DNA from 4 places in the Rhizobium sp. 01L419 genome. Region 2 is predicted to be linked to each of the others. Evidence: predicted binding sites of a transcription regulator. Region 2 holds the regulator's gene; each other region holds the start of a gene.

Region 1 (7,196 bases), 220 kb from region 2:
GCATCGCCTATCTCGGCCTCATTGGTGCAGCCTTCACCTATCTGCTCTGGTTCCGCGGCCTGTCACGCATCGAGCCCTCGGCCGCGGCATCGCTTGGTTTTCTGAGCCCCGTCGTCGCAACCCTGCTCGGCTGGCTGGCGCTCGGCCAAAGCCTGACGCCAACCCAGCTTGTCGGTTTTGCCATGGTGCTGGTCAGCGTCTGGCTCAGCCAGCGCAGCCTGATGCCGAAGGCTGCGGTTACGCCCACTCGCCCTGGCGCATCACCGGCACCCGCGAACCATCCGGCTTGATGCCGTCGATATCGACCTTGTCGGAACCGATCATCCAGTCGATGTGGATCAGGCTGGAATTACCGCCCTGCGCCTTGATCTGCTCCTGGCTAAGCGAAGCGCCATCGAGGAAGCACTTCGAGTAGCACTGGCCGAGTGCGATATGGCAGGAGGCATTCTCGTCGAACAGCGTATTGTAGAATAGGATACCGCTCGCGGAGATCGGCGAGGAATGCGGCACCAGCGCCACTTCGCCGAGCCGGCGCGCGCCCTCATCCGTATCCAGCACCTTGTTCAGGACCTCCTCGCCGCGCGAGGCCTTGGCCTCGACGATGCGGCCGCCTTCGAAGCGAACCCGGATATTGTCGATCAGCGTGCCCTGATGCGAAAGCGGCTTGGTGCTCGACACATGGCCTTCCACGCGCAGCGCATGCGGCGTGGTGAAGACTTCCTCGGTCGGGATGTTCGGATTGCAGGTGATGCCGTTCTTCGCCGTCGAGGCGCCACCATGCCATTCATGGCCATCCGCCAGGCCGACAGTGAGATCCGTGCCCGGTCCGGTGAAATGCAGTGCGGCAAAACGTTCGCCGTTCAGCCAGGATGAGCGTTTGGCGAGATTGGCATTATGCTCTGCCCATGCCGCGATCGGGTCGTCGAGGTCGACACGCGAGGCAGCAAAGATCGCCCTGGCAAGCCTGGCGATGGCAATCGCTTCCGGATCGTCGGGGAAGACGACCTTCGCCCAGGAGGGGTTGGGATAGGAGACGATGTTCCAGTTGATGTCGAAGTTGGAGATCTTCTCCAGCGCCGGCTTGTAGGCCGTGGAATTGGCGCGGTTGGCACGGCCGACCTTGCTGGGATCTTGCTCCGACAGGAGCATCGGATTGTCACCGGCAATAGCAAGGCGGGCGGTATCCTTCTCATAGGCCTTCGCCATGCCGTCGTAGAGCCAGCCGGAAGCCCGGTCGAAGCTCTCGTCGCTGCCATATTGGTAGCGCGCCAACGTCGTCTCCTCGTCGGAGTAGAAGGTCGAAACAAGGCCGGCGCCGGCGAGATAGGCGTGTTTGGTGATCAGGCGCACCAGCGGCAGCGCCACGACAGGAGAGGTAATGACGAGATCCTGCCCCTTCTGAAGCTGCAATCCGACCTTGATGGCGACTTCCGCCAGCTTCTCGAGTTTGACGGGATCGACGGAGCTGTGGCTCTGGGGCATGAACGTCATGGGATCAACTGCCTTCTGATATCTACGACGGGAGGTGAAAGACTTAGACCCCTTTACGGCGAAAATGAAGCGCTCCGGCCAATTCATCTCGCCTCAGGCGATCAGCGCCGCAGCTGTCGCTTTCAGTGCTTTTAGCGCGTCCTTGGGGTCCAGCCGCACTTGCAGCCCACGCTGTCCGCCATTGATATAAACCAGCGGTTCGGCCAGCGCCGTTTCCTCGATTGCCGTCGGAACGATCTTCTTCTGCCCGAAGGGACTGATACCGCCGACATGGTATCCCGTCAGCCGCTCCGCATCGGTCGGTTTCATCATATTGGCCGACTTGCCACCAAAGGTGCCCGCGAGCTTTTTCATGCTGACCTCGCGGTCGGAGGGCACGACCACACAGACCGGCTTCCCATCCACCTCCGCCATCAGCGTCTTCAGCACGCGATGCGGCTCCTCACCCAAGGCTTCGGCCGCCTGCAGCCCGACGCGCTCGGCATTCGGATCGTAGTCATAGGTGTGAATTGTAAAGGCGATGCCTGCCTGCGTGAGAACCTGCGTGGCGCGGGTGGTCCTGGACATGACTCAGCCCTCGAACGTCCGCTCGTAAATCTCCGGCTTGAAGCCGATCAGCAGCTTGTCATCAGCTTCCAGCACGGGACGCTTGATCATCGAGGGTTGGTCGAGCATCAGCGCGATCGCCTTCTCGCGGTTGAGGTCCTCGCGAGCAGCGTCCGGCAACTTGCGGAAGGTCGTGCCTGCACGGTTGAGCACCGTTTCCCAGCCTGCCTCGTCGATCCAGCGTTCCAGATGCGCGCGGTCGATGCCGACAGCCTTGTAGTCATGGAAGTCATAGGCAACGCCGTGGTCCTCCAGCCAGCTGCGGGCCTTCTTCATCGTGTCACAGTTCTTGATACCGTAGATGGTAGCGACCATGGGGTTCGATCTCCCTGTTTCGGCAGGGAGATATCACGGCGGATAAGCGCTGCAAACGTCGTTCGGCGTTTATCCCTCGAGCTCTTCGATGAGCGCCGGCAGGTCGGCCACGGTCTCGATAATGTAGTCGGCGCCGGCGGCGATCAGTTTCTCGCCGATCCTTTTGTGCAGCTCGGCCCGCGCCTCCGGCGAAAGCGCATCCACTTCTTCGGGCGTCAGGCCGGCTTCATTGCCGGAGAGCGTTACGCCGACCGTCACGCAGCCGGCGGCAGCACCTTCGGCAATACCCGGTTCCGTATCGTCGACCTTCAGGACGGCAGAGGCCGGATAGACCATCAGATCGACGAAGCATTTGTACATGCCGATCGGCGTCGGCCGGCCGAGCGGCAGGTCATCGGCGCAGATCAGGTTGTCGGGCGCATAGCCCTGTTCGGCGGCAAGCGGCAGCACGCGCTCCATGATCGAGCGCGTATAGCCGGTGGTTGAGCCGATCTTCATCTGCCGCTCACGCAAGTACTCGATCGTCCTCAGTGCGCCCGGTACCAGTGCGCAGTAATTGCTCACGACCGCCTCGTTGAGCGGCACGAAGAGTTCGTAGACCTTATCGATTGCCGATTCGTCAGGGGAGGTACCGCATGCAGCCTGCCAGCGGGCGGCAATATGCGGCTCGGCCAGCATTGCCGCAATATGCGCGCGCTTTGGGAGCCCCATCGGTTTGCGGGCATCGGCGATCGTCACTTCGATGCCGAACTTGCCGAAGGTTTCCACAAAGGCGCCCATCGGCGCGAAGGAGCCAAAATCGATGACCGTGCCGGCCCAGTCGAAGACCACTGCCTTGAATTGCGTCATGCTGCGCTCCCGTAAAGATCTTCGATGGTTTCCTCGCCGATGCCGAAAGCAGTGGATGCACCGCAGCCCGCCGTGACCACGACGATGCGCAACGCGTCGAAAGGCTTGTCGGTGAACCGCCAGCGGTCCGGGGCGGAGGCATAGGTGCCGATCCAACGCTCGGTGATGAAGCGTCCCGGCAGGTTGAGCACGGTGTCCAACTCGTCGAGGATCAGCCTGTCGACCCGCTCCAGCCCAAAGGGATCGGGCGTTTCGGAATAATGATGGCTGTCGCCGACGACGAGCGAGCCGTCCTCCGACTGCGTGACGATCAGATGGATGCCGTTTTCGCGCTCGGGCTTGAATTCCCGGTCGAGCCTCGCCTTGAGCACAGTCGCCTCCGGTAACTCGGCATAGCCGAGATAGCGTCCAAGCCCGAGATCGGACATGACGGCTGTGCCGAGCGAAACCCGTTGCGCCGGAACGACGCGCATCATCTGCAGTTTGCAGCGCGTTACGTTGAAAGCAGCGATCCGGTCGGCAAACAGGCTCTTGAAATCATCGCCCGGGCAGACGACCACTGTTTCCGCCTCGATCACCCCTGCAGTCGTTTCGACTCGCGGCGGTTCGACGGCACTCACCGCCGTGGAGCGGCGGAACTCGATGCCGTATTTGACTTCAAGATACCGCGCGAGCAGGGGAATGGCAGTTCGGGACTCCACGCGCAGCTCATGCGGGCTGTAGAGTGTAAACGGCGCTGCCTCCGGCCGCAGCGCCGGCACGAGCCGCCGTGCTTCGTCGACCGTCAGTCTTTCGCAGCCTTCGCCCATTTCGGTCCGCAGAAAGGCATCGATCACGCCTTCGGATTCGTCGAGCCTCGCTGCCAGCAAAAGCCCGCGCTGCAGGACATCGATGCCGGCCTCGTCCACCACTTCGGCCCAGATATCACGGGCCTTCCGTGCCTTGCCCCAGCAGTCGCCAGCCTGCTGGCCGGTCACCGTCACAAATCCGAAATTGCGCACCGAGGCGCCGTTTGCCTGTGCGTCGCGGTCTATAACCACAACGCGTTTGCCGCGCTTTGCCGCCGCCAGCGCATGCGCCAGCCCGATAATTCCTGCGCCGACGATCGCAACGTCGTATTGCGGCATGAAAGCTCCTTCGCAACATGTCTGCAACGGCTTGGCGGATTATCTTGAAGCCTGTGTGACAGTTGCGCGGAGCCTTACATTCGCGTGTGGAAAAGAACGCCGGTTCAGTTTTCCAGCGCGCCGGCCCTCCGCGTCGCCTTGCTCGGCCGGTCGGCCGCGATCTTCACTAGGTCGCCTCGCCGGCGCACCAGCCGATCGGACGTGCGGGTCAGCAGCAGCCCGCCCTGCGGCGCCAGGATGTGGATATCGCCTTCGGCAAAGCCGGGTCGGGTGATGATCGTCGCCAGAAGCTCTCCTTCAGAAACACGTTCGCCGATATTGCGATGGAACAACACTGTGCCACCCTGCGGCGCGCGCACGATCTCGACATTGTCGAGCGGCACGGCCGGTCCGAAGAAGGTCTTGTCACCGCCTGCCCGGCCGTTGACGACACCACGCCCGATCAGGAATTGCAGCAGGCCTTCGGCGTCTTTTGCGGCCATATCGGGATAGACGTCGCGCCGGCCGCGCAGCTCCACCGTCACCGAAAGCTTGCCCGGAAGCTTTGTCTTGCGCTCGCCTGGCACCTCATATTTCCAGGCAAAACCGACCGCTTCTTCAAAGGCGGAGCTTTCGCCATCAGAAAGCAGCACTGCTTCCATGTCGAGCGCATTGGCAAGGTCCGCTGCCTCCGGCCAGAAGGCCTCATCGATATAGGCATATTGCAGCGATTCATCATCGCAATGCAGATCGAGCACCAGATCGGCCCCGAGTGCCATGTCAATCAGCTTTCGCTTCAATCGATCTGTAGCCGGATAATCATCGAGACCGTCAAGCAACTCCTCCCGGTCGCGAACCGAGATCAGCGGAAAATCCCGATTGAAATTGGTCCGCGATCCCAAATCGAAGCGGCCCTGCAACTCGCCGAAATGCGATTGCGCCGCCCCGATCGGATTTGCCTGCGGCACGAGCGTGATATCGCCGGCGATACGTCCTTCGCTTTCTGCTTGCCCGAGTTGAAGGCAGAGAAAATGCGCAAGCGCCGTTCCCGGCAGTTCATTGGAATGCAACGCGGCCTGGATATAGACCTTGGGCGCCGCCGGATCGCTTCCTCTGAAGCGCATGACCGGCAACCGCCATTCGATGCCGGGCGTATCGCCGGGGATGATGATCTCTGAAACGTCCACTGTCTTGCTCCGCATGTGCATATTGAGTGGGGAGTTTTAGGCGAATCCCCACCCGCGGTGCAAGCGCAGCTCAGCCGATGAGAGGCCACCGGTTGATGACGTGATGCTCGCTCTTCCCATAGATGCTGTGAATCAGCAGGAACTCCTGGACGGTCCAGCGCACAGGTCGGTCAAGCTTTTCAGGCAGCACGGTCTTGCGATCATAGACCATCGTCATGTGCGGCGTCAGATGTCCGCCAACATTATAGGGTAGCCCGGCCTCGTAGAGACCTTCTTGAATTTGGTTGCGAAGATCCAGCAGGCCTTCGTTTTCTTGCCTGCCACAGATGACGAAAGCCTGCGCTTGGCCAGGATGCTTGAAGCTCATGGCCTCGTCGAGAACAATTTCGAACGGCTGGGCACGGACTGTCGCGGCGACTTGTTCAGCGGCGAACACGATATCATCCGGGAGCCGACGGTAGGCGCCAATGCCGTTCAGCGTGACATGAAGCACTGCGTTGGGCCGCGAGGGCCCGGTCAGAGAATGTCTATTGCGATACACTTGCGCGATGTCCAGCGCCTCGGATGCCGCTTCGATGGTTGGACGAAGCGCGAAGAAAATCCTGTCGTGAAATTCTCCGACAAGATCGGATTTCTTCTGCGGGCCTGCGCTATTCGGATCGAGTGGAAAATGAGGCATTTGAACTACGGACTACATCGCCCGCCTCCTTGTTTCGACAAGGAGGAGCATACCCGGATTGACATTATAGTCAAGAACAAAACATGAACAAAATATTTTTTGGGGATATTAAAGACTGAAACGGCTGCCGCAAGGCAGCCGTTTGTTGGCGTCAATCGAGCGTTGAGACAAGTCTTATGCAGCGTTCTTGACGAGCTCAGCCGCCTTCTTGGGAGACCTGGTGCGGGCTGCCTTCGGCGGCGCGAGACGAAGAACATCGTCTGCCAGCAAGCGGGCATTGTCTTGCGCCTTGTCGAGATTGCTGACACGGGCAGGATCCATCGTGTAGAGGCTGCCGCCGGAAACGAACATGTCGCGATAGGCCGCGCGCTCGATCAACGCCGTGTCGATGACGTTCACCTCCTGCTTGGCGAGCAGACCCTTTACGGCGAGCAATGCGCGCGTCGTGATGATCGAGCTGATGCGGGTCAGCACGACCGAATGCGGGATGAGAATATCATGCTGGGCCGCAAGCTGCTTCAAGATCTCAAGCACCTGCGCGCCGCCGACGGCATCCATGGCGCAGCCCTGCACCGGAACCATCACATGATCTGAAAAGCCGATGGCCTTCGCCATCAGCGGGGTCATCCCGGCCGGCAGGTCGATGATGACATAACCGCCCCGTTTCTTGAGGTCCTTGATCTGCTGTTCGATCGTATCTTCACTGACGCCTGGCATGACGGCGAAATTGGCTGCTTCCCCTGTCAGGCGGTGCCAGCGTGTGGCCCATTGCTGAGGGTCTGCATCCAGAACGGAAACGCGATGGCCACGGCGAGCCAGTTCTGTGGCAAGAACGAGGGCGACCGTCGTTTTGCCGGCGCCTCCTTTCGTATTCGCAAAAGTAAGTGTTGGCATCGATTACCTCGGGTTGATGAGTTGGCGGCACTCATCCCTGAGAGAGACGCGTCTCGGGCTTAAAGGACA
Region 2 (7,196 bases):
GCTCTACCTGATGCTGATCGTCCTCGTGCTTGCGCTGCCGATCGGTGTCGCCGCCTCGATCTATCTCGAGGAATTCGCACCGAAGAACAGGCTGACGGACCTGATCGAGGTCAATATCAACAACCTCGCTGCCGTGCCGTCCATCGTCTACGGTCTGCTCGGCCTGTCGGTCTTCATCAACTTCGCCGGCCTGCCGCGTTCGGCACCGCTGGTCGGTGGTCTGGTGCTGACCCTGATGACGCTGCCGACGATCATCATCGCCACCCGCGCAGCACTGCGCGCCGTGCCGCCGTCGATCCGCTCGGCCGCCCTCGGCCTCGGTGCTTCCAAGATGCAGATGGTGTTCCACCATGTGCTGCCGCTTGCCATGCCCGGCATCCTGACCGGCACGATCATCGGCCTTGCCCACGCACTCGGCGAAACCGCGCCGCTGCTGCTGATCGGCATGGTCGCCTTCGTCGCCCAGGCGCCGTCCAGCCCGCTCGATCCTTCCACGGCACTTCCGGTTCAGGTCTACATGTGGGCCAATGAAGCCGAGCGCGCCTTCGTGGAAAGAACCTCGGGTGCCATCATCGTCCTGCTCCTGTTCCTGATCGTCATGAACCTCGGAGCTATCCTCTTGCGTCGTCGCTTTGAGCGCCGCTGGTAAACGGAGTAAAGATCATGAACATGTTGACGGAAGCCGCAGTCGAGAAGGCGCTGGACCAGAAAATGAGCAACGTCCCGTATAAGATGATCGGTCAGGATGTCTCCGTTTATTACGGCGAGAAGCGTGCGCTTTTCGATGTCAATCTGAACGTCCGCGAAAACACCGTGACCGCCCTGATCGGCCCCTCGGGCTGCGGCAAGTCCACCTTCCTGCGATCGCTGAACCGCATGAACGACACGATCGACGGCTGCCGCGTCACCGGCAAGATCACGCTCGATAGCGACGACATCTACGATCCCGACATCGACGTCGTCGAACTTCGCGCCCGCGTCGGCATGGTCTTCCAGAAGCCGAACCCGTTCCCGAAGACGATCTATGAAAACGTTTCTTACGGCCCGCGCATCCATGGCCTTGCCAAGTCCAAGGCCGACCTCGACCAGATCGTCGAGACCAGCCTGCAGCGCGCCGGCCTCTGGAACGAGGTCAAGGACCGCGTGCATGAATCCGGCACCGGCCTTTCCGGCGGTCAGCAGCAGCGTCTGTGCATCGCACGCGCCGTTGCCGTCAGCCCGGAAGTCATCCTGATGGACGAGCCCTGCTCGGCGCTCGACCCGATCGCAACTGCCAAGGTCGAAGAGCTGATCCACGAGCTGCGTGAAAACTACACGATCGTCATCGTGACGCATTCCATGCAGCAGGCCGCTCGCGTATCGCAGCGCACGGCCATGTTCCACCTCGGCAACCTGGTCGAGGAGAACGATACCGACAAGATGTTCACCAACCCGGACGATCCGCGTACCCAGGACTACATCATGGGTCGCTTCGGCTGATTTTGGCGATGTGAAGCCTTCCCGATTTCGAGGACAAAGCCCCATGGCATCAACACATATTTTCTCTGCTTACGATGACGATCTGAAATTCCTGTCCCGGCGCATTTCCGAGATGGGTGGCCTTGCCGAACAGATGGGCGGCGACGCTGTCCGCGCGCTCGTCAACGGCGATACCGCGCTTGCTCAGAAGGTCATTTCCGACGATGTGATCCTCGATCACGCCGAGCGCGAGATCAACGACAAGGCGATCGTCACGATCGCCCGTCGCCAGCCGATGGCCTCCGACCTTCGCGAGATCATGGGTTCGATCCGCATCGCCGCCGACCTCGAGCGCGTCGGCGATCTCGGCAAGAACACGGCAAAGCGCGTCATCGCGGTGCAGAGCACCGGCGTTCCGCGCAAGCTCGCCCGCGGCCTCGAGCATCTCTCCGAACTGGCGCTCGTCCAGCTCAAGGAAGTGCTCGACGTCTACACCAATCGTTCAGCTGACAAGGCGAATGCGATCCGCGAACGCGACGACGAGATCGACGCGATGTACACTTCGCTGTTCCGCGAACTCCTGACCTACATGATGGAAGATCCGCGCAACATCACGAGCTGCACGCATCTTCTCTTCTGCGCCAAGAACATCGAGCGCATCGGCGACCATGCAACCAACATCGCCGAGACGATCTACTACATGGCAACCGGCGCCCAGCCGGAGGGCGAACGTCCGAAGGACGACAGCTCCAATACCGTTGGTGCGGTGACGGAGTAATCCGGACCTGCCGATTGCGTGCGCGCCCCGCGCTGGGGCGCGCAAGGGTCGCAGCCAATTCCGAGTTCCTGCATGGTCCCTTGCTTAAATCACCCCCGGTTTAAGGATCATGCATTAGGAGACTGACACGCATGATCCCAAGAGTTGCAGTTGTTGAAGATGAAGAGGCACTCAGCGTGCTTCTCCGCTACAATCTCGAGGCTGAAGGTTTCGAGGTGGATACGATCCTCCGTGGCGACGAGGCCGAAATCCGGCTTCAGGAGCGCACCCCGGACCTGCTCATCCTTGACTGGATGCTGCCGGGCGTTTCCGGCATCGAGCTCTGCCGCCGGCTGCGCATGCGGCCGGAAACCGAGCGTCTGCCGATCATCATGCTGACGGCACGCGGCGAAGAGAGCGAGCGCGTTCGCGGTCTCTCGACCGGCGCGGATGACTATGTCGTCAAGCCCTTCTCCACGCCGGAACTCGTTGCCCGCGTCAAGGCGATGCTGCGACGCGCCCGTCCGGAGGTTCTCTCCACCGTTTTGAAATGTGGTGATATCGAGCTCGATCGCGAAACCCATCGCGTCCATCGCAAGAGCCGCGAAGTCCGCCTCGGCCCGACCGAATTCCGCCTCTTGGAATTCCTGATGTCGTCGCCGGGCAGGGTCTTCTCCCGCTCGCAGCTTCTCGATGGCGTCTGGGGTCACGATATCTACGTGGATGAACGCACCGTCGACGTCCATGTCGGCCGCCTGCGCAAGGCGCTGAATTTCTCCAACATGCAGGATGTCATCCGCACCGTCCGCGGCGCGGGATATTCCATGGAAGCCTGATCCGAGTGATCGGAGGTCACGAACGGGTCGCTCGGGTTTTCCCGGGCGGCCCGTTTGTTTGTTCGGGTGGGCTTTTTAAGAGTAGGCGTTGCCTTGCTGACACCTTGACCGACATGCCCCTTGCATCGCGAGGGCTCAAGCGATGACGGGGACATCTGCTATGCGCCGATTGCGAACATTCTCTGAGCCTTGAGCATCGACTGATTTGGGGCCGGAAGGGGACTGTCGGCTTGCTGGCGTTAGCCAATCGAAGCCGTCACCAAGATGAGCGTGAGCTCTGCTATGGAACTTCAGCATATCGGATGATGCTCTGATTTTGTACGTTGGCGACTAATTCATCAGAACGAGACAAAAATCGGCGGAGCAAAGGTGAGGAATTTGAATCGTTGTATCCTAAGGTGAGATCAATTGTCGGAGGCACACCCTCAAGTGCTCTAGCAACGACATTTGGCGTCAGCATATTTTGCGCATAAAGCGGAATAAGCGTTATTCCACCTGTAGACACGACGAGCGACATTGCTGATGGCAGGCCTTCACCTTCGTACTCTGCCTTGAGTGTGATCCCAACGTTCGACGCGTACTCCTGGATCAGGGATTGCAATACCGGAGAAATTCTAGCCGAACTGACGTAAGTTTCGCGGGCAAGATCCTGTGGCCGGATCTTTTTCTGCGACGTCAAGCGATGGTCAGCCGGCAGCACGGCGATCAGTGGCTCCTTGGCTAAAAACTTGAACGACACACCAACACTCTGCGTCTCGGGGCGAAGGAAAGCGACGTCCAGCTTGCCTCGCATCAGCGCCAGAGCAAGGTCCGGGGAAGACTGACTGGACAATATGATTTCAACCTCCGGCGCTTCCTCACGAATAATGCGCAGTGCGTGGGGTAGCCACACGACCTCTTGCCCTGCGAGAAAACCGATAGTGAACGACTGCTTTTGCGGCTGTTCTGCCCGCCGGGCCCCTTCCGCAGCCGCCTCGACTTGCAACAACGCCAGCCGCGCGTGATCAAGAAACACTTTACCGGCGGCAGTGAGCGTCACGCCGCGCGGCTGCCGTTCCAGCAGTTTTACACCGACTTCGGTTTCCAGATCGCGAATTTGCCTGCTGAGTGAGGGCTGGGAAGTGTGTAGCCGCCGCTCGGCTGCGGTCAGTAAGCTTCCCTCTTCCGCAACAGCAATAAAATAACGCAAATGCCTGAGTTCCATCGCGTCCTCGCTATGCCTTTAAGGCATAGCTCGAACGTACAAGGTATTTGTCCTTGATAAAAGGGGGATTTAATTAACGCCGCAATCTAGGGACATAGTCGAACGCCTCACCGGAAGTATTTCGCAGTGAACTGTGTCCAGTCAGAGAAGGAAAGCTAAATGTCTAAAAGCCTACCTGTCGTGACCTGCAATCATCGGCGCTGACCTACATTATGTGAGACTGACCAATTCTTGTGTCGGATCATGTGCCTAGGCCTCGAAAGTTGAGGCATGCGTGGCAATCTTGCGTCGGCTATTGCAATAGCGCGTGGATGAATGGCTTTATTTAGTGATTTATTATCTTCGAATGAATGTTTAACAGCGCAGATGGAGCGACGCGATGCCTACAATCACGACTAAAGACGGCGTAAACATCTTCTACAAAGACTGGGGCACAGGCCAGCCGATCGTTTTCAGCCACGGCTGGCCGCTGACAGCGGATGACTGGGACGCCCAGATGATGTTCTTCCTTCATCACGGCTACAGGGTGATCGCCCACGACCGGCGCGGCCACGGCCGGTCCGACCAGCCCGGCACCGGCAACGACATGGATCACTGGGTTGCCGACCTCGCGGCGCTGACCGACCATCTCAACCTGCGCGACGCGATCCATATCGGGCACTCGACAGGTGGCGGTGAGGTGGCTCGCTATGTCGCTCGCCACCAGGAGCGCGTCGCGAAGGCGGTGCTGGTCGCTTCGCTGACGCCGAACATGTACCGGAGCGCGGAAAATCCGTCCGGTCAACCGCCGGAGTGGTTCGAAGCGATCCGGGCAGGCATGCTGGGCAACCGGGCGGAGTTCTACCGTTTCGTCCCTGAGAATCCGTTCTACGGCTACAACCTCGATGGGGCCAAGCCTTCGGAGGCAATCATTGCGAACTGGTGGCGCCAGGGCATGGCCGGTGGTGCCCTGGCTCACTACGCGACTGTCGACTCTTGGCTGGAAGATTATACCGAAGACCTCAAGAAGATCACCGTGCCGGTGCTGGTGATGCATGGCGAGGCCGATCAAGTCGTCCCCTTCGCAAGTTCCGTGCCGCGTGCGGTCAACTTGCTTAAGAACGGATCGCTGAAGACCTATCCGGGCTACCCCCATGGCATGCTGACCACGCATGCGGATGTCCTCAACCCCGACCTGCTCTCGTTCATCAGGTCTTGACGACATCGACGGGACGTTCTGTCACCCGGCAGTGCCGGGTGACACCTGTTGGTGCCTGGTACGGGGAGCGTTCCCGGAGGGTGCTTCCGACAGTGGCAATTTGCTTTGCTTGGTGAGAAGCGAAAGATGCGACTTGTCGCGCTTAAATTTTTCGTTGCGGTGGCCGATTACTCCACCGGCCGAAATGGCTCGGCATCTCGGCTTCGACATCTGGAAATAAGAGCGGGGGATGTCCGTCGATTTAATGTCAGGAGCACCGCCAGCTTCCGAAGTGCTCAATATAGGCTCGTTTTTCGGCTTCCGGCCTTTAGGTAATTTCAGGTTGGCGTTGCTGTCGTCTTTGAACTTTATGGCGCTCAGCTCGATGGCAGCTTCTGGGACGCTGACGATTGTGTCTGAACGGCTGAAATGATGGCGCGAAGCTGCCCCTGAGAAAACTCTTTGGTATGTCCGCTTAGAGCCAACAGAAGGATTTAAGCACTTATTGCCCTGCCTAGTAATTCTACGGCAAGAGTTCACCGCTCCGCGTCGGCCTGTGGTCGTTGACGACGGCGCTGAGCTTGCACGTCTTGATCAGCGAGGCAATGATCGCCCCGTTCCGCCCCAGCGTCATGGCCGGCGAAACTGCGTTCTTGCGATCAAGGCGGCGCCATCGTTCGCCAGGCAGGTGGTTCAGCCTCAGGCGATAAAGCCAAAAAAATAGCCCCTCCACGCTTTCGCTAGGAGGGGCCATGGATGCTGCTTTTTGCAGGCGCTTGTCAGGCTGCCCGGACGGCTGCCCTGCGGCGCTCGCTGACCGGCTGGTAGGCGAGGCGCTGGTGATAGTTGCAATAAGGCGAGGAATCCGTGGAGTCGCAGCCGCAGAAATAGAAGTCGTCCTTCAGCGGATCGCCGACCGGCCACTTGCAGGTGCGCTCGGTCAGTTCCGTCAGGCCAAGGCGGCGGGAGATCGGCACGACCACATTCTTGGCCGGCACATATTCCATTTCCTCGACCGTTTCGATCTCGATCTCTTCCTTCAGCATCGTTGCGCCCTGCTGGCGGGTCACGGTGCGGGTGGTGGCGAGGCGAGATGCGTAGTTCGGGGCCCGCGGAGCCGACGTATTGCGCTTCGGTGCGCGCGCAGCGGTCGCCGTGCCGCCGGCCTTGGCGCGGCCGGGAAGACTGAGCCGGTGAACCTTGCCGATAACAGCGTTTCTACTCACTCCGCCAAGCTGCGCAGCGATCTGGCTGGCGCTCAGCCCTTCCGACCAAAGCTTCTTGAGCTTCTCGACACGCTCGTCTGTCCAGTTCATTGCCCTGTCTCCGCCTTTCGCGTTGGTGATGGCAGAATCCCTCACCGTTGCCCCGAAAGCCTCCGAAGCAAGAAACGCCTGATCAATTTTGGTGACTAGTTCCGCCGCATGCAGTCTAGTAATTGAACTTTAACCTAGTGTGAGCCTGACTCTGTGACAAGAGTCGCAGGAATCCGATGAATCCGAATTCGGGGTTTTCCCCAACTTGCTTCCCCGGCGAGTCATTTCTGCAACATTAGCTGTTGATAGACCTGAAAAGCCCATTAGGCGCTTGACGCATGCGCTAAATCCTCAGTTTTGTTGACATCGCACTGCGAAAAGGAAATAGTGCCTGAGAAGCCGCCGCAAGGCGGCATTTTTAATTTTTCGGGCCTGGTTTTCTTAGCCGGAGTCCATTGTTTCAGAGCCTGACCAGGAGATTGCGCCATGGCTGAAGCCTCGCCGCTTT
Region 3 (7,196 bases), 360 kb from region 2:
TCAAGTGGTTCAAGCTCCGGCGATCCGGCCGAAGCAGGTAGCGGCAGAAGTGCCGCCGGCGTCCCGCGTCGAGATCGTCGCCCCTGCACTGTCCCCGGTTCGGCCGTCACGCATTGTCGTCGATAAGATCGACGCTTCCGGCTACGAATTCCCGCCGCGCGCCCTGCTGCAGGAGCCGCCGGAACGGCTCGGCGAGATCATGTCGCAGGAAACGCTCGAGCAGAATGCCGGCCTCCTGGAAAGCGTTCTGGAGGATTTCGGCGTCAAGGGTGAGATCATCCATGTCCGCCCCGGTCCGGTCGTTACACTCTATGAATTCGAGCCGGCACCGGGTGTGAAATCCTCCCGCGTCATCGGGCTTGCGGATGATATCGCCCGCTCCATGTCGGCACTATCGGCCCGTGTGGCTGTCGTTCCCGGCCGCAACGTCATCGGCATCGAACTGCCGAATGCGACGCGCGAAACCGTCTATTTCCGCGAGATGATCGAGAGCGAGGATTTCGACAAGAGCGGGTACAAGCTGGCGCTCGGCCTCGGAAAGACCATCGGTGGCGAACCCGTGATCGCCGAACTTGCCAAGATGCCGCATTTGCTGGTCGCCGGTACGACCGGTTCGGGCAAATCCGTCGCCATCAACACGATGATCCTGTCACTGCTCTACCGCATGAGCCCGGAGCAGTGCCGCCTCATCATGGTCGATCCGAAGATGCTCGAACTCTCCGTCTATGACGGCATTCCGCACCTGCTGACGCCTGTTGTCACCGATCCCAAGAAGGCCGTCATGGCGCTGAAATGGGCCGTGCGCGAGATGGAGGAGCGGTATCGCAAGATGTCGCGCCTCGGCGTGCGCAACATCGACGGCTATAATGGCCGCGTCTCCCAGGCCCGCGAAAAGGGCGAGACCATCCATATCATGGTCCAGGTCGGCTTCGACCGGCAGACGGGTGCGCCGATCGAGGAGCAGCAGGAGCTGGATCTCGCGCCGATGCCCTATATCGTCGTCATCGTCGACGAAATGGCGGACCTGATGATGGTTGCCGGCAAGGAGATCGAAGGCGCGATCCAGCGTCTCGCCCAGATGGCGCGTGCCGCCGGCATCCACCTCATCATGGCGACGCAGCGTCCCTCGGTCGATGTCATTACCGGCACGATCAAGGCGAACTTCCCGACCCGCATTTCCTTCCAGGTCACCTCGAAGATCGACAGCCGCACGATCCTTGGCGAACAGGGCGCTGAACAGCTCCTCGGCCAGGGCGACATGCTGCATATGCAGGGCGGCGGCCGCATTTCCCGTGTCCACGGCCCCTTTGTTTCCGACGCGGAAGTCGAGAAGGTTGTGGCGCATCTGAAGACGCAGGGTCGGCCGGAATATCTCGATACGGTCACGGCCGGCGAGGAAGAGGAAGGCGAGGATGAAGAGGACGGCGCCGTCTTCGACAAGAGCGCCATGGGCGCCGAGGATGGCGACGAGCTTTACCAGCAGGCCGTCAAGGTCGTCATGCGCGACAAGAAGTGCTCGACGTCCTACATCCAGCGCCGTCTGGGCATCGGCTATAACAGAGCGGCCTCGCTCGTCGAGCGCATGGAGAAGGAAGGGCTGGTCGGCCCGGCAAACCATGTCGGCAAACGCGAGATCGTCTCAGGCCGCGGCGATAACGAATAATCGGAGCGCGGCTGGTTACTGCTTCTCAGAAGCCAGCCGCAACGTCTCCAGCACGAAGTTGCGCTTGCCCCCGGTATAATAATCCCAATCGTCATTCGCCTCGTCCATGAGCTTCAGCTTGAGGGCGGCATAGGCGTTCGCTCTTTCTGGATGGGAGCGGAGATAATCCCGAAAAGCGATCCGGTCTCGCAACACGGCATTGTCAGCCGAGCAGAGATAGAGCCGGGCGCCGTGTGAGCCCTTGCCGCTGGTGAAGGTCCAGGTCTGTTGCTGGTATTTGTCACCGTGAAAGGTGAAGGCGCCAAGCGCTTGCGCGCGTTCGATCGCCTCGGGAAGGACATCCGCGCTCGCAAAGGCTGCGTGCAGGTCGATCTTCGGCTTGGCGGCCAGTCCGGGGACGGACGTGCTGCCAACGTGATGAAAGATCGGATGGAGACCGGTAAACAACGGCTCGAGATCGCCGACGATCTGACGGAAGAGAGACGGCCATTCCGGGTCGTAGTCGACGACGTGAATGGCCATTCTCATATCCTTTGTCTCGTTCAGGCGATTTCCTTCAGGAAGCCGTCCAGGAGATCGATCATCCTGCGTTCGGCCTCCTCAAGCGAGTCACTATTGTCCAATTCCACGACATCATAATCGCCACGCACGGTCAGCGGGCCGCGCGCAAGACGGGCCATGATATCCTCATGCGTCTCGCGGCCGCGAGCCTCGAGCCGGCCGGCGAGCACTTCCGGGCGGGCCGTCACATTGATGACCTTCAGCCGCGGAAACGCGGCCTGGAAACGGTGCAGCGCCGAGCGCGAACCGTTCGCAACGACAATGTGGCCCTTGGAAAGGGCGACGGAAACCTCTGCCGGAATGGCGTATTTGAGACCATGCGCCTCCCACCAGACGGCAAAGGCGCCGGCCTGCTCCATCGAGGCGAATCCGGCATCCGAAACTGCGAGATGATCCTCTCCGCCGGCATCGCCGTGGCGGGTGATGACGCGGCGGGCGAAATGCACGTCTTCACGGCGTTCGAAATGCCGGGCGGCAAGGTTCATCAGCGTGTCCTTGCCGGCACCGCTCGGGCCGACGACGACGACCATGATGCCGTGTTCGGCGCCGGCGCCCGGATGGGGTTCGTGTGACATCATCATGCGACACGGCGTCCTTCACGCCAGACGGAACGTGTCACCGGCACGCCATGCGAGCGGTGCACACGAACGAGATCGGCACGCAGGCCGGTTTCGATGCGGCCGCGATCGTTGAGGCTGACGGTGCGTGCTGGCGTGGCCGTCACCATTGCAATTGCCTTCGATAACGTAATGCCCTCCACCTCGTCGGCAAGAATGAAGGGCGCATGCAGCAGGCTGAGCGGCACATAGTCGGACGAAAGCACATCGAGAACGCCGAGCTGCGCCAGATCACGCGCGGCGATATTGCCGGAATGCGATTTGCCGCGCACGATGTTCGGCGCGCCCATGAGCACGCTCATGCCGTTTTCATGCGACAGCCGGGCTGCGTCGATGCTGGTCGGGAATTCGGCCAGGCGTACGCCGTTTTCGATCGCCTCATCGACATGGACAGATGTGGCATCGTCGTGGCTGGCGACGGTGATGCCGCGTTCGGCGCAGACCTTGGAGATCGCGTCCCGATTTGGCGTCGAATTGCGATCGGATTCAGCGATGCGTCTGGCGCAGAAACGGGCGAACTCCTCGTCCGTGAGCCCGCGCTTCTTCTGATAGTAAAAGATGTACTGGTCCATCGTCTGGAACTGACGCTGGCCGGGCGCATGGTCCATCAGCGAAACGAGACGGACATAGGGGTCGTTCTCGAAATCGGCGAAGTGCTGCAGCACGTTGTCGGCCGAGACCTCGCAGCGCAGATGGATCAGGTGTTCGGCGCGCAGACGCCCTTCCTTTTCAGCGGACTGGATGGCGTCGGCCATCTCGCGCATCTCGCCATGTTCGAAGCCGCCGTCTTCGTCAGCACCCATGCGCAGGCAGTCGAAGACCGTGGTGATGCCCGAGGTGACGATCTGCGCATCATGGGCCTGTATGGCCGCCGTCTTGTTCCAGCGAATGCCCGGACGCGGCGAATAGTGGCCTTCCAGGTGGTCGGTGTGCAGCTCGACGAGGCCTGGAATGATGTAGTCGCCCTCAAAGTCTTCGCCGGCTACCGAATTGCCGTTCGAAATATCGGCGATCTTGCCGTCACGGATGAGAATGGAGCCCGAAAGAATATCGTCTTCGAGAACGATCCGGGCGTTTGAAAGAACGGTTTCTTTGCTCATGTCAGAAAATCTTTCAGCTTCTGGCGCCAGCAAGAGGCAGCCATGTGTGGACTTTGAAAGGCGCGCCGCGCGCCTCCTCACGAAAGACGGCAAGGCCGGAAATGCGAAGCGGCCTGCCGGTGAAACCTGCGAAACGCTCCGTCAGGATCGCCTTCATCACTTCCGCGCGCTCTTCCGGCACCTGGCCGGTCAGCGTCATGTGGAAGCCGAAGTCATCCATGACATATGGATAGCCCCAGCGCATGAGATTATTGCGCTGGCTCTCAGAGAGCCTTTCCGGTTTGCGCCTGATAATATCGGCCTCGGAGAGTGCCGCCCGAAATGGCTCGAAAGACTTTACCACCTTTGCCGCGAAATCCTGAAGCGGTTGGTGCAGCGAACCCGGCACAAGCGCAAAGAAGCGACCGAGCTGGCCGAGCACCAGTTCGGGGATTTCAAAGGCCGGCGTGTTGGCGGTGAAATCTTCGACGACCGCCATCAGGTCCTTTTCGGTCACGGAGGAGGCAAGCTCGAAGGGCGCCTTGATCGTCGCATGGAAGCCATAGCGGCGCGGGTCTGCCGTCAGTTCGAATTGTTCGCCAGCCGGCAGCGTCTCGTACGCAGGCGCAGGATAGGCCTCGTCGGTAAAGGCATCGCGGCCGAGCCAGACGGAGGCCGCGCCGGTCAGGGGATCATCCTTAGGCGGCGAAAAATAGAGAGCGTAGCGCAAGGCTTTTATCCTGGAGATCGTCCGAACGGGGAGCGCAATGTGCAGTGATTTGGCGGCGAACCGCAAGCACGCTCCGGCTAAAAGATTTCCATGACAGAATGATGATGACGGCAGGGCCGCCATCATCTTTTACTTTGACGTCAATGACCGGGCTTGGCACCCATCAACCGTTGGCGAAGCGCGTTCGAAGCCATGTCGAACAGGAAGACCACGATCAGGATGAGGATGACCATGTAGGCGACGTTTTCCCAATTGGAATTGGTGCGCATGGCTTCCCAGAGTTTGAGCCCGATACCGCCGGCACCAACGGCACCGATGATCGTCGCGCCACGTACGTTCGATTCCCACTGATAGAGCGTCTGGCTGACGATGACGGGAACGATCTGCGGCATAATGCCATAACGATGCACCAGCACGGTCGAGGCGCCCGTCGACTTCACACCTTCGCGCGGTTTGTTGTCGATGTTTTCGAGACCTTCCGAGTACAGCTTGCCGAGCGTGCCTGTCTCCGTGAGGAAGATGGCGCCGGAACCGGCGAGAGGACCGGGGCCGAAGGCGCGCGTCAGGAACAGCGCCCAGATCAGCATGTCGACCGAACGCAGGAAGTCGAAGAAGCGCTTCAGCACCTGGTTGAGAAGCCGGTTCGGCGTGATGTTGCGCGCCGCCATGAAGGCGAGCGGGAAGGCGGCAAGCGAACCGAGCAGCGTGCCCAGGAAAGCCATCACGATCGTCTGGAACAGCTTGGTCCAGACATCGCCGTGCTGCCATTCGCTGTTGTTCCAGATATTGTCGAAGGCAAGCGACAGGTTCGACTGGTCGGGATGGATCCGCGGGCCGGAGACGATGAGACTGATGACCTCGCCTACCGGCTTGTCGAAGAACGGCGACTGAGTATCGAAGACGAAATTCGCCCAGCCGATGAAGCGCTTGCGCACCTTCACACGGTCGACGGAAATGCTGACATCCCCTGCAAATCCAAGATTGGCGAGCACGTTGTCGTCATAGACCGTCATCCAGCCTGGAACCGGACCGACGACTTTCGGCGCGCCGCTGGAAACATCGACCGGCACCGTCATGCCATGGGCAACGATCGTCGTCTGGCTCTTGCTGACCGTCACCGTGCGACCGCTGCCGCTGACGAGAACCGTGATGCTGCCATCCGCATTGGCTTTCAGCCAATCCGGATGAGGATCGTCGCCAAGCGGTGAGAAGCGCGGGTAGCGCGTCTGGATCGTGCCATCGTCCTGGATACGGAATTCCGGCTGCACGTCATAGCTGATCCACTGGCTCATATAGATGCCGAAGCGTTCCCAATGGGCTTCGGCGATGAGCTTCGGCAGGTCGAAGAACCAGACGGCATAGATGCCGTAGAGGATTGTCGCGAGGACAATGAGCAGGCCGCCGAAACGCTGGCGGAAGGACTTGTGAAAATATTCCGGATAACGCGTTTCGATCTCATGCATGCGGTTTGCGTCGATGACCGTCATGGCAGCCTCAATGTTGCAGGAGGAAGGCGTGTTCGCCGACGAGACGGCGGCGCAGCCAGGCAGAGAACTGGTCGACAGCGACGATCGTGATGAAGAGCAGCAGCACCAGGGCCACGGTCTTCGCGCCGAAGCCACGGGAAATGGAGAGCTTGAGCTCTTCACCGATACCGCCGCCGCCGACGGCGCCGATGATGGTCGATGCACGTACGTTGATCTCGAGGCGCAGCAGCGCATAGGACGCATAGTTCGGCATGACCTGCGGCAGCGCGGCGAAACGCACGCGCTCCAGCCAGTTCGCGCCGACCGCACGCATACCCTCGTCCGATTTCATGTCGATGTTTTCAGCGACTTCGTAGAAGAGCTTGCCGAGCGCGCCGATCGTATGGAGCGTGATCGCGATGATGGCCGCCACCGGTCCGATCGAAAGGATCGCCGAAAACAGGCCGGCGATAACGATTTCCGGGAAGGCGCGCAGGAATTCCATGATGCGCTTGGTAAAGATGCGCAGCGGCCAATTCTTCGTCAGATTACGCGCCGCAAAGAAGCTGAGCGGAACGGCGAAGACGAAGGCGATGATGGTCGAGACGAGCGCGATATTGATCGTGATGATCATCAGCTCGAAATATTCGGGAATGTAGAAGCTGCCCCAGACATAGACACGGCCATTGGCGAAGTTGAATTCCTCGCCACCCTTGTCGTTCGGGCTCGCAATATCGAAAAGCGCGCGCCAGACATCGGTCCAGTCTTTCGGGATAAGCCAGCTCAGGAAGTCGAACAGATGCGGCAGGCGGTCGAAGAAGTGACCGGCATTGCTCTCGTCGGCAAAGCGTACGGAGCTGACGAAGGCGGCGATGAGGATCACCAGGCCGAGGATGGTGTAGAAACGCCGTCTGGCGATCATCTTGTCCCAAGCGGTGGCGATTTCCTTCGTGCTCTGCGTCGGCACATGCGGCTGTGTATCGGCAATAGTCATGAACGCCTCGCCCACTGCATAATTCCTTAAATCGGGCTCGATTTAAGGATGAAATTATGCCGCAATTTAAAGTGCTACAGCGTCCT
Region 4 (7,196 bases), on a different contig from region 2:
TCAGCGCGCGGGCGATGGCGAGCATCTGCTGCTCGCCGCCGGACAGTTGATTGCCGAGGTTGCGGCGGCGTTCCTGCAGGCGCGGGAACATCTGGTAAACGCGGCCGATATTCCAGGAACCGGGGCGGGCGCTTGCCGTCAGGTTTTCCTCCACCGTCAGCGAACGGAAGATGTTCCGCTCCTGCGGCACCCAGCCGATGCCGAGCGGTGCGCGTTTTTCCGCCCGCAGCCGGGTGATGTCGCGCTGTCGCAGATGGATGGAGCCGGCGTGGTGGGTGGTGACGCCGATGATGGTGTTGAGCAGGGTCGTCTTGCCGGCGCCGTTGCGGCCAAGCAGCGCCAGCGAGCGGCCTTCCTCCAGCGAGACATCGACCTTGGCAAGCACATGTGCTTCGCCATAACCAGCGATGAGGCGTTCGATCCGCAGTAATTCGGCCATCAGGCATCCTCCCCGAGATAGATGGCTTTCACCTGCGGGTCTTTCGAGATCTCGGCGACGGTTCCTTCAGCGAAGAGTGCGCCGGCGGCGAGCACCGAGATACGGTCTGCGAAGGAGAAGACGAGGTCCATATCATGTTCGATCAGCACGACGGTGACGTTGGCCGGCAGCTCGCGGACGATGCCGAGAACCTCGTGCCGCTCCTCTTCGGGAACGCCGGCGGCGGGCTCGTCGAGCAATAGCACCTTCGGCTGCATGGCAATTGCAAGGGCGATCTCCAGCAGGCGTTGCTTGCCATAGGGCAGGAGCGTCGTCGGCATGCCCATGACATCGATGAGACGGAAACGTTCCAGCAGCGCGGCTGCTTCATCAGCCACCTCGCGGTCCGCCGAAAGTGGCCGCCAAGCGAAACGGCCATGCCCCCGGCGTTCGCTGATCGCCAGCATGACGGAATCCAGCGGCGTGAAATCGCCGAAGAGCTGGTTGATCTGGAAAGTGCGCGCAAGACCCTTGCCGACGCGGCGATAGGAGGAGACGCTGGTGATATCTTCGCCAGCGAGCAGGATCTCGCCGCTGTTCGGTGTCAGTACGCCGGTTAGCAGGTTGATGATCGTGGTCTTGCCGGCGCCGTTCGGGCCGATCAGCGCATGGCGCGCGCCCTGGCGGATCTGCAGCGAGACGTCATTGGTGGCGATGAAGCCGCCGAAGCGCTTGACGAGGTGGCGTGTCTCGAGGGCGAGCGTCATTTACTTTCCTCCGCGACGGCTTGCTGCATGCTGGCTTCGCGCTTGCGCGTCGAGCCTGGTAGCAGGGTCTGCCAGCGCGTCAGGCGCTCGCGGCCGACTAGGACGATGATGATAAGCACGAGGCCGATCCAGAACATCCAGTATTGCGGCGTGATGACCGACAGCCAGTTGCGCAGGATCGAGAAGATGACAGCGCCGAACACGCCTCCATAGAGATAGCCGACGCCGCCGATAACCAGCACCAGCAGCACTTCGGCTGACCTGTGGAAGGCGAGAACGTCAGGCGAGACGAAGCTGGTTGTCTGGGTCAGTAGCGCGCCCGCTATGCCGGCATAGGCGGCGGATATCGTGTAGATTGCGACGATGCGGCGGGTGGGCGAGATGCCGAGCATGGAGGCGCGGCGCTCGTTGCGCTTGATCGCCTTCAGCGACAGGCCGAAAGGCGAATTGACGATGCGCCGGGCGCCATAGGTCAGGACCATCAGCACAATCAGGCAGTAGATGTAGCCGGTGCGGCCCCAAAGATCGAATTCGAAATAACCGAGGATTGGATTGATGATGACGCCGCTGAGGCCATCGGCGCCGCCGGTAAGCCAAGCGGCCTGATTGATGAGTTCGGCCAGCAGCATGGCGACACCGAAGGTGGTCATCAGGCGGGTGAGATCAGAACCGCGCAGCACGAGGAAGCTCGTCAGAAAGCCGAAGATGCCGCTGACGAGGCCAGCGACCAGCAGACCGATAATCGGCTCGCCGGAGACATGGACGGCAAAGAGACCAGCTGCGTAAGCGCCAAGGCCGAAGAAGGCGGTATGGCCGAGCGAGACGATGCCGGCGTAGCCGAGGATGAGATCCAGCGAGACAGCAAAGAGCGCCAGGATGACGATCTCGGTCAGGATCAGCATCTGCGACGGCAGAAGGAAGATTGCGGCAATGGCGACCAGCCAGAGAGCAAATTCCCAGATCTGCCAGCGGCCGGCGCGCTTCAAGAGCCCCATGGCCTCCATAGAGGCGTTGTTGCGTTCGCCGCTCATCGGCTGCCCTCCCGGGAGAAGAGGCCATGGGGCCGCAGGATCAGCACAAGGATCATGACGGCATAGATGATGAAGGCGCCGAGCTGCGGCACGTAATATTTGCCGGCGACATCGGCGATGCCGAGCAGAAGTGCTGCGATGAAGGGACCGGTGATGGACGAGGTGCCGCCGACGGTGACGACGATCATGAAATAGATGAGATATTTCAGCGGAAAGTTCGGATCGAGGCCGAGCAGTTCGGTACCGAGCGCGCCACCAAGACCGGCAAGGCCGGAGCCGAGCGCGAACGTCAGTGCGAAGATGACCGACACGTTGATGCCCAAGCCGCGCGCCACGCGTCCGTCATCGACGGCGGCGCGAAGCTGGCTGCCGAAGCGGGTGCGGGTGAGAGCTAACTGAAGTGCTACCGTCAAGGCTGCGCAGATGACGATGATGAAGAGGCGGTAACGGCCGATATCCATGCCGAGGAAGCTGAAGCGGCCGCTGAGTTCGGGCGGCAGATTGATGAGCTGCTGCTGGCCACCCATGAAATAATCGATCGCGGCGATCGCCATGAAGACGAGGCCGATCGAAAACAGCACCTGATCGAGATGCGAGGCGGAATACAGGCGGCGGTAGAGCAAGCGCTCCAGCACTACGCCGGCAAGCGCCGTGACGATGAAGGCCGCCGGCAGGCACCAGTAGAAGGATATGCCGTAGCGGTTCATCATGATGACTGTGACATAGCCACCGGCCATGGCAAAGGCGCCGTGCGCCAGATTGACGAAATTCATCAGGCCCAACGTGACCGACAATCCGCAGGCGAGAACGAAGAGAAGCATGCCATAGGCAATGCCGTCGAACAGGATTGTCAGCATGAGACCTCACTGCATGCAGGCGGCGGAATTGCTTCCGCCGCCTGTTCCTCGGGGCTTACTTGGCAGCCGTATTCGGATCGTGGATCTTTGGATAAGTCGCGAACTCGACATTGTAGAGCTCGCCGTTCTTCTCCTTGACCTCGCGCATGTAGATGTCCTGCACGATGTCGCGGGTATCAGGATCGATGGTGATCGGGCCACGGGGGCTGACGAATTCCATGCCTTTCATGGCTTCGACGAGCTTGGTGCCATCGGTATCGCCGCCAGTCTTTTCGAGCGCGGCATAAGCGACGTGCATGGCATCATAACCGCCGACCGACATGAAATTCGGGCGCATGTTCTTGTTGGCCTTGCGGACTTCGGCGACGAAGGCCTTGTTCTCAGGGCTGTCGTGATCGGTCGAGTAGAAATGGCCGGTGATGACGCCCTTGGCAGCCGGTCCCATTCCGTTCAAGAGGTCGTCATCGGTCACGTCGCCGGTGGCGATCAACTTGATACCGGCATCCGCAAGACCCCGGTCGATGAACTGTTTCATGAAGATCGCGCCGACGCCCGACGGCACGAAGACGAACAGGGCGTCAGGTTTGGCATCGCGCACGCGCTGAAGGAAGGGTGCAAAATCGGGGTTCTGCAGGGGAACACGAAGCGCTTCTACAACCGTGCCGCCCTCCTTCTTGAACTGGTCGGTAAAGCCCTTCTCGATGTCGATACCCGGGCCGTAGTCAGTCACCAGCGTGACGACCCGTTTCAGGTTGTTCTGGACGGCCCAGGTGGCGACCGGAACGGCCGATTGCGGACCGCCCATCGAGGTACGTACGAAATAGGGCGACTGCTTCATGATCGCCGACGTCGTGGCCGAGGTGATGATCGCCGGGACCTTTGCCTGATTGAGAACTGGGGCGACACCCATGGCAAGTGGCGTCAGACCGAAGCCGACCAGCATCTTGACGCCGTCATTGACGACGAGTTCCTGGGCGATGCGGCGGGTCTGGTCGGCCGTGCCGGCGTCGTCACGCAGGACAAGCTCGATCTTCTTGCCTGCAACCGTATCGCCATTGATTGCCATGTATGCGCGAGCGCCCGCCTCGACCTGGCGTCCGGTTGAGGCGAAAGGGCCTGTCATAGGCAGGATCACGCCGATCTTCACCGTTTCCTGTGCAAATGCAGGTGCTCCGGCAAGCGTCGCGAGCGCAGCGCCGGCAACGAATAGTCTTCTCGAAAACGAAACCATGTATACTCCTCCCAATGTTGCGCACCATATCTCTCTCCCGGAGATATGCCCGCGACCTGCGCGTTTTCCTTCGCTCCTCCGAAGAAAACGCCGCCGTCGCGAAAATTGCTCAGCAAGTCCAATGTATACATAAAACTTGACATGGCACAAGCCGCGGCCATCTGTAGAACCAGTCGATTGCCGCCGCCGAAACGGCCATGAAAGGCTGTACAAGCCGGGGTTCCCGGTCTGTAATTTTGCGTTTTGCCAAAGCAAATTTTCGATCGTCGCAACTCTGTCATATAGCTATGGCGAGAACGTGCTTTATCGAGCAAATTGAACAGGGAGCGTGCCATGATCGAAAACACTGAGCTCGACCGTATCAAGAACGAAATTGCGGACAGCTTCGACGAGGAGCTGGAACTGCAGTTGGAGGAGGACCGGCTCGACGAGCTGGTCGCCGAGGGCATGTCCGGCCCGGCGGAACAGACGCTTGAACGCAAGCTCTATTTCCGCGAGCTTTTCCGCCTGCAGCATGAACTGGTCCGCCTTCAGGACTGGGTTCAGTACAAGAAGCTCAAGGTCGTCGTACTTTTCGAAGGCCGCGACTCCGCCGGCAAGGGCGGTGCGATCAAGCGCGTGACCCAGCGCCTCAACCCGCGCGTCTGCCGCGTCGTGGCGCTTCCGGCGCCGACCGAGCGCGAGCGGAACCAGTGGTATTTCCAGCGCTACACTCCACACCTGCCATCGTCAGGCGAAATGGTGCTCTTCGACCGCAGCTGGTACAACCGGGCCGGCGTCGAGCGCGTCATGGGCTTCTGCACCAAGGACGAGCTGGAAGAGTTCTTCCGCTCGGTCCCCGAGTTCGAGCGCATGCTGGTGCGTTCGGGGATCATTCTCATCAAGTACTGGTTCTCGATCACCGACGAGGAGCAGGAATTCCGCTTCAACATGCGCATCCACGATCCGCTGAAGCAGTGGAAGCTTTCGCCGATGGACCTGCAGAGCCGCGTCCACTGGGAGGAATATACCAAGGCCAAGGAAGAGATGCTCGATCGCACCCATATCGACGAAGCGCCGTGGTGGGTCGTCCAGGCGGTGGACAAGAAGCGGGCGCGCCTGAACTGCATCGCGCATCTGCTGGGCCAGATTCCTTACGAGGAGGTGCCGAAGCAGGAGATCGTGCTTCCCGAGCGTGTGCGCCACGATGATTATCAGCGCAGCGCGGTTCCTCAGGAAATGTACGTTCCCGAAGTCTACTGACGATTGGAAAAGCTGCTGCCGGTTTCCGGCAGCGGCATGCTCAATGCGCTGATTGCTGCTTGGCGCGCGCGACGATCTGCGTCGGATTGACGAACTGCAGCGCGATGATGAGCCAGAAGAGCGTCGTCACCATATAGATCACCGCCATTGCATCGATCGACTGGCCGGCGCGCACGCCGGATGCAAAGACCGCGTAATAAAGCGAGACGACAAGCGTCTGCGTCTGCGGCCCCGCGATCAGGAAAGTCAGCTCGAACATGGCAAGCGTGCGCACCAGAACCAGCAGCAGTGCCGCCAGCATTCCAGGCAGCAGCAACGGCAGCAGAATGCGGATGAAGAGGCTGGTCGTGCCGGCGCCGAAAACGCGTGCTGCTGCCTCGATGCGCGGATCGATCTGCTCGATGAAAGGGATCATGACGAGCACGACGAAGGGGAAGGACGGGACGAGGTTGATCAGCACCACGCCCCAGAACGTGCCGCCGAGGCCGAGCTGATAGAGCACGGTCGCCAGCGGAATGCCGTAGGTCAGCGGCGGGATCAGCAGCGGCAGAAGGAAGAGCAGGATGATGGCGCGCTTGCCCGGAAAGTCGCGCCGCGCCAGCGCATAGGCTGTCATCACGCCGAGAATGCCCGAGATGAGGACGACGACGAAGGCCATCTCGAAGGTGACGATGACGACGCTGGAAAGCTGGAACTCGCTCCAGGCGCTGAAATACCAGCGATCCGTCCAACCGCGCGGCAGCCATGTGCCGAGCCATCGCGTGGCGAAGGAGTTGACGATCACGGCCGCGATGACGGCTAGCAGGTTGAGGACGAAGAGGGTCGCGAGCGCCCAGACGGCGATGCGCCAGATCTTTGAAGTAAGGCCCTGGTCACGGATCATGGCTCAGCCTTTCGTGCCGCCGGCCGGGCCGCGGTAGAAGAACGAACGTGCGCCGAGAATGGCGACAACGACGAAGAGCTCGACGCCGCCCATGATAAGGGCGATGGCCGTGCCGTAGGAATGGTCATATTGTTCGAAGGCGGCCTGATAGGCGGCAATCGAGATGACGCGCGTCGGACCGGCCGGCGCGCCGAGCAGGACAGCTGATGGAAAGACGGCGAAGGCCTGCACGAAGGAGAGGCAGAAGGTCACGGCAAGACCGGGCACAAGCAGTGGCAGGAAAACGCGCATGAAGCGCTGCCGTGCATTGGCGCCGAGCGTGGCTGCTGCCTGCTCGATCGCCGGATCGATGCCGGTGATATAGGACAGCGTCAGCAGGAAGGCGAAGGGAAAGCCGGTGATCAGCAACGAGGCGAAGACGCCCCAGTAGTTGTTGGTCAGCTTGACCGGTGAATCCAGGACGCCGAAAAGAATGAGTGTCTCGTTGAACCAGCCGCGCGGCCCGAGAAAAGTCAGAAGACCATCGGCGACGAAGACCGTGCCGAGCGTGATCGGTAGCACGAGAATGGTTGTCAGCAGCCGCTGCCGGCGCATCAGCCGGACGCGGAAGGCCACGGGGACTGCGAAGGCCAGGTTGACGATGGTGACAGGCAAGGCGAGCCACATGGTGTTGGCGATCGTGCCGTACTGGAACTGGTCGGAGAAGAACTTCGCGTAATTTTCGTACCAGAACCCTCCATCCTTCGGCATCAGCGAATCCGCGACGC

The links. The regulator PhoB, encoded in region 2, activates phosphate uptake and scavenging genes when phosphate is short. The targets are predictions, from matches to a motif close to TGTCATNNANCTGTCAT.
Region 1: the regulator PhoB is predicted to act here: its motif matches at 4,433-4,449, upstream of AC1DUP_RS08735 (TIGR03364 family FAD-dependent oxidoreductase).
Region 3: the regulator PhoB is predicted to act here: its motif matches at 4,741-4,757, upstream of AC1DUP_RS09450 (DUF1045 domain-containing protein).
Region 4: the regulator PhoB is predicted to act here: its motif matches at 4,569-4,585, upstream of ppk2 (polyphosphate kinase 2).

The regions. Positions count from the first base shown of each region.
Region 1 covers NZ_JBFTSM010000003.1:350,349-357,544, reverse strand. Annotated here, with positions in the region: gene AC1DUP_RS08760 (EamA family transporter) at 1-290, shown strand, start outside; gene AC1DUP_RS08755 (aminopeptidase) at 238-1,491, opposite strand; gene ybaK (Cys-tRNA(Pro) deacylase) at 1,585-2,058, opposite strand; gene AC1DUP_RS08745 (ArsC family reductase) at 2,062-2,412, opposite strand; gene phnX (phosphonoacetaldehyde hydrolase) at 2,482-3,261, opposite strand; gene AC1DUP_RS08735 (TIGR03364 family FAD-dependent oxidoreductase) at 3,258-4,388, opposite strand; gene AC1DUP_RS08730 (M14 family metallopeptidase) at 4,493-5,554, opposite strand; gene AC1DUP_RS08725 (2'-5' RNA ligase family protein) at 5,625-6,233, opposite strand; gene AC1DUP_RS08720 (AAA family ATPase) at 6,408-7,127, opposite strand.
Region 2 covers NZ_JBFTSM010000003.1:125,935-133,130, reverse strand. Annotated here, with positions in the region: gene pstA (phosphate ABC transporter permease PstA) at 1-649, shown strand, start outside; gene pstB (phosphate ABC transporter ATP-binding protein PstB) at 664-1,479, shown strand; gene phoU (phosphate signaling complex protein PhoU) at 1,523-2,236, shown strand; gene phoB (phosphate regulon transcriptional regulator PhoB) at 2,368-3,051, shown strand; gene AC1DUP_RS07605 (LysR family transcriptional regulator) at 3,332-4,255, opposite strand; gene AC1DUP_RS07600 (alpha/beta fold hydrolase) at 4,635-5,453, shown strand; gene AC1DUP_RS07595 (hypothetical protein) at 5,683-5,865, shown strand; gene AC1DUP_RS07590 (hypothetical protein) at 5,956-6,186, opposite strand; gene AC1DUP_RS07585 (GcrA family cell cycle regulator) at 6,212-6,748, opposite strand; gene AC1DUP_RS07580 (acetylornithine transaminase) at 7,175-7,196, shown strand, end outside.
Region 3 covers NZ_JBFTSM010000003.1:488,488-495,683, reverse strand. Annotated here, with positions in the region: gene AC1DUP_RS09470 (DNA translocase FtsK) at 1-1,663, shown strand, start outside; gene AC1DUP_RS09465 (GrpB family protein) at 1,679-2,185, opposite strand; gene phnN (phosphonate metabolism protein/1,5-bisphosphokinase (PRPP-forming) PhnN) at 2,206-2,802, opposite strand; gene AC1DUP_RS09455 (alpha-D-ribose 1-methylphosphonate 5-triphosphate diphosphatase) at 2,802-3,941, opposite strand; gene AC1DUP_RS09450 (DUF1045 domain-containing protein) at 3,955-4,650, opposite strand; gene phnE (phosphonate ABC transporter, permease protein PhnE) at 4,791-6,137, opposite strand; gene phnE (phosphonate ABC transporter, permease protein PhnE) at 6,145-7,110, opposite strand.
Region 4 covers NZ_JBFTSM010000001.1:20,076-27,271, forward strand. Annotated here, with positions in the region: gene AC1DUP_RS00110 (ABC transporter ATP-binding protein) at 1-439, opposite strand, end outside; gene AC1DUP_RS00115 (ABC transporter ATP-binding protein) at 439-1,185, opposite strand; gene AC1DUP_RS00120 (branched-chain amino acid ABC transporter permease) at 1,182-2,216, opposite strand; gene AC1DUP_RS00125 (branched-chain amino acid ABC transporter permease) at 2,213-3,073, opposite strand; gene AC1DUP_RS00130 (ABC transporter substrate-binding protein) at 3,129-4,304, opposite strand; gene ppk2 (polyphosphate kinase 2) at 4,638-5,546, shown strand; gene AC1DUP_RS00140 (ABC transporter permease subunit) at 5,587-6,429, opposite strand; gene AC1DUP_RS00145 (ABC transporter permease subunit) at 6,433-7,196, opposite strand, start outside.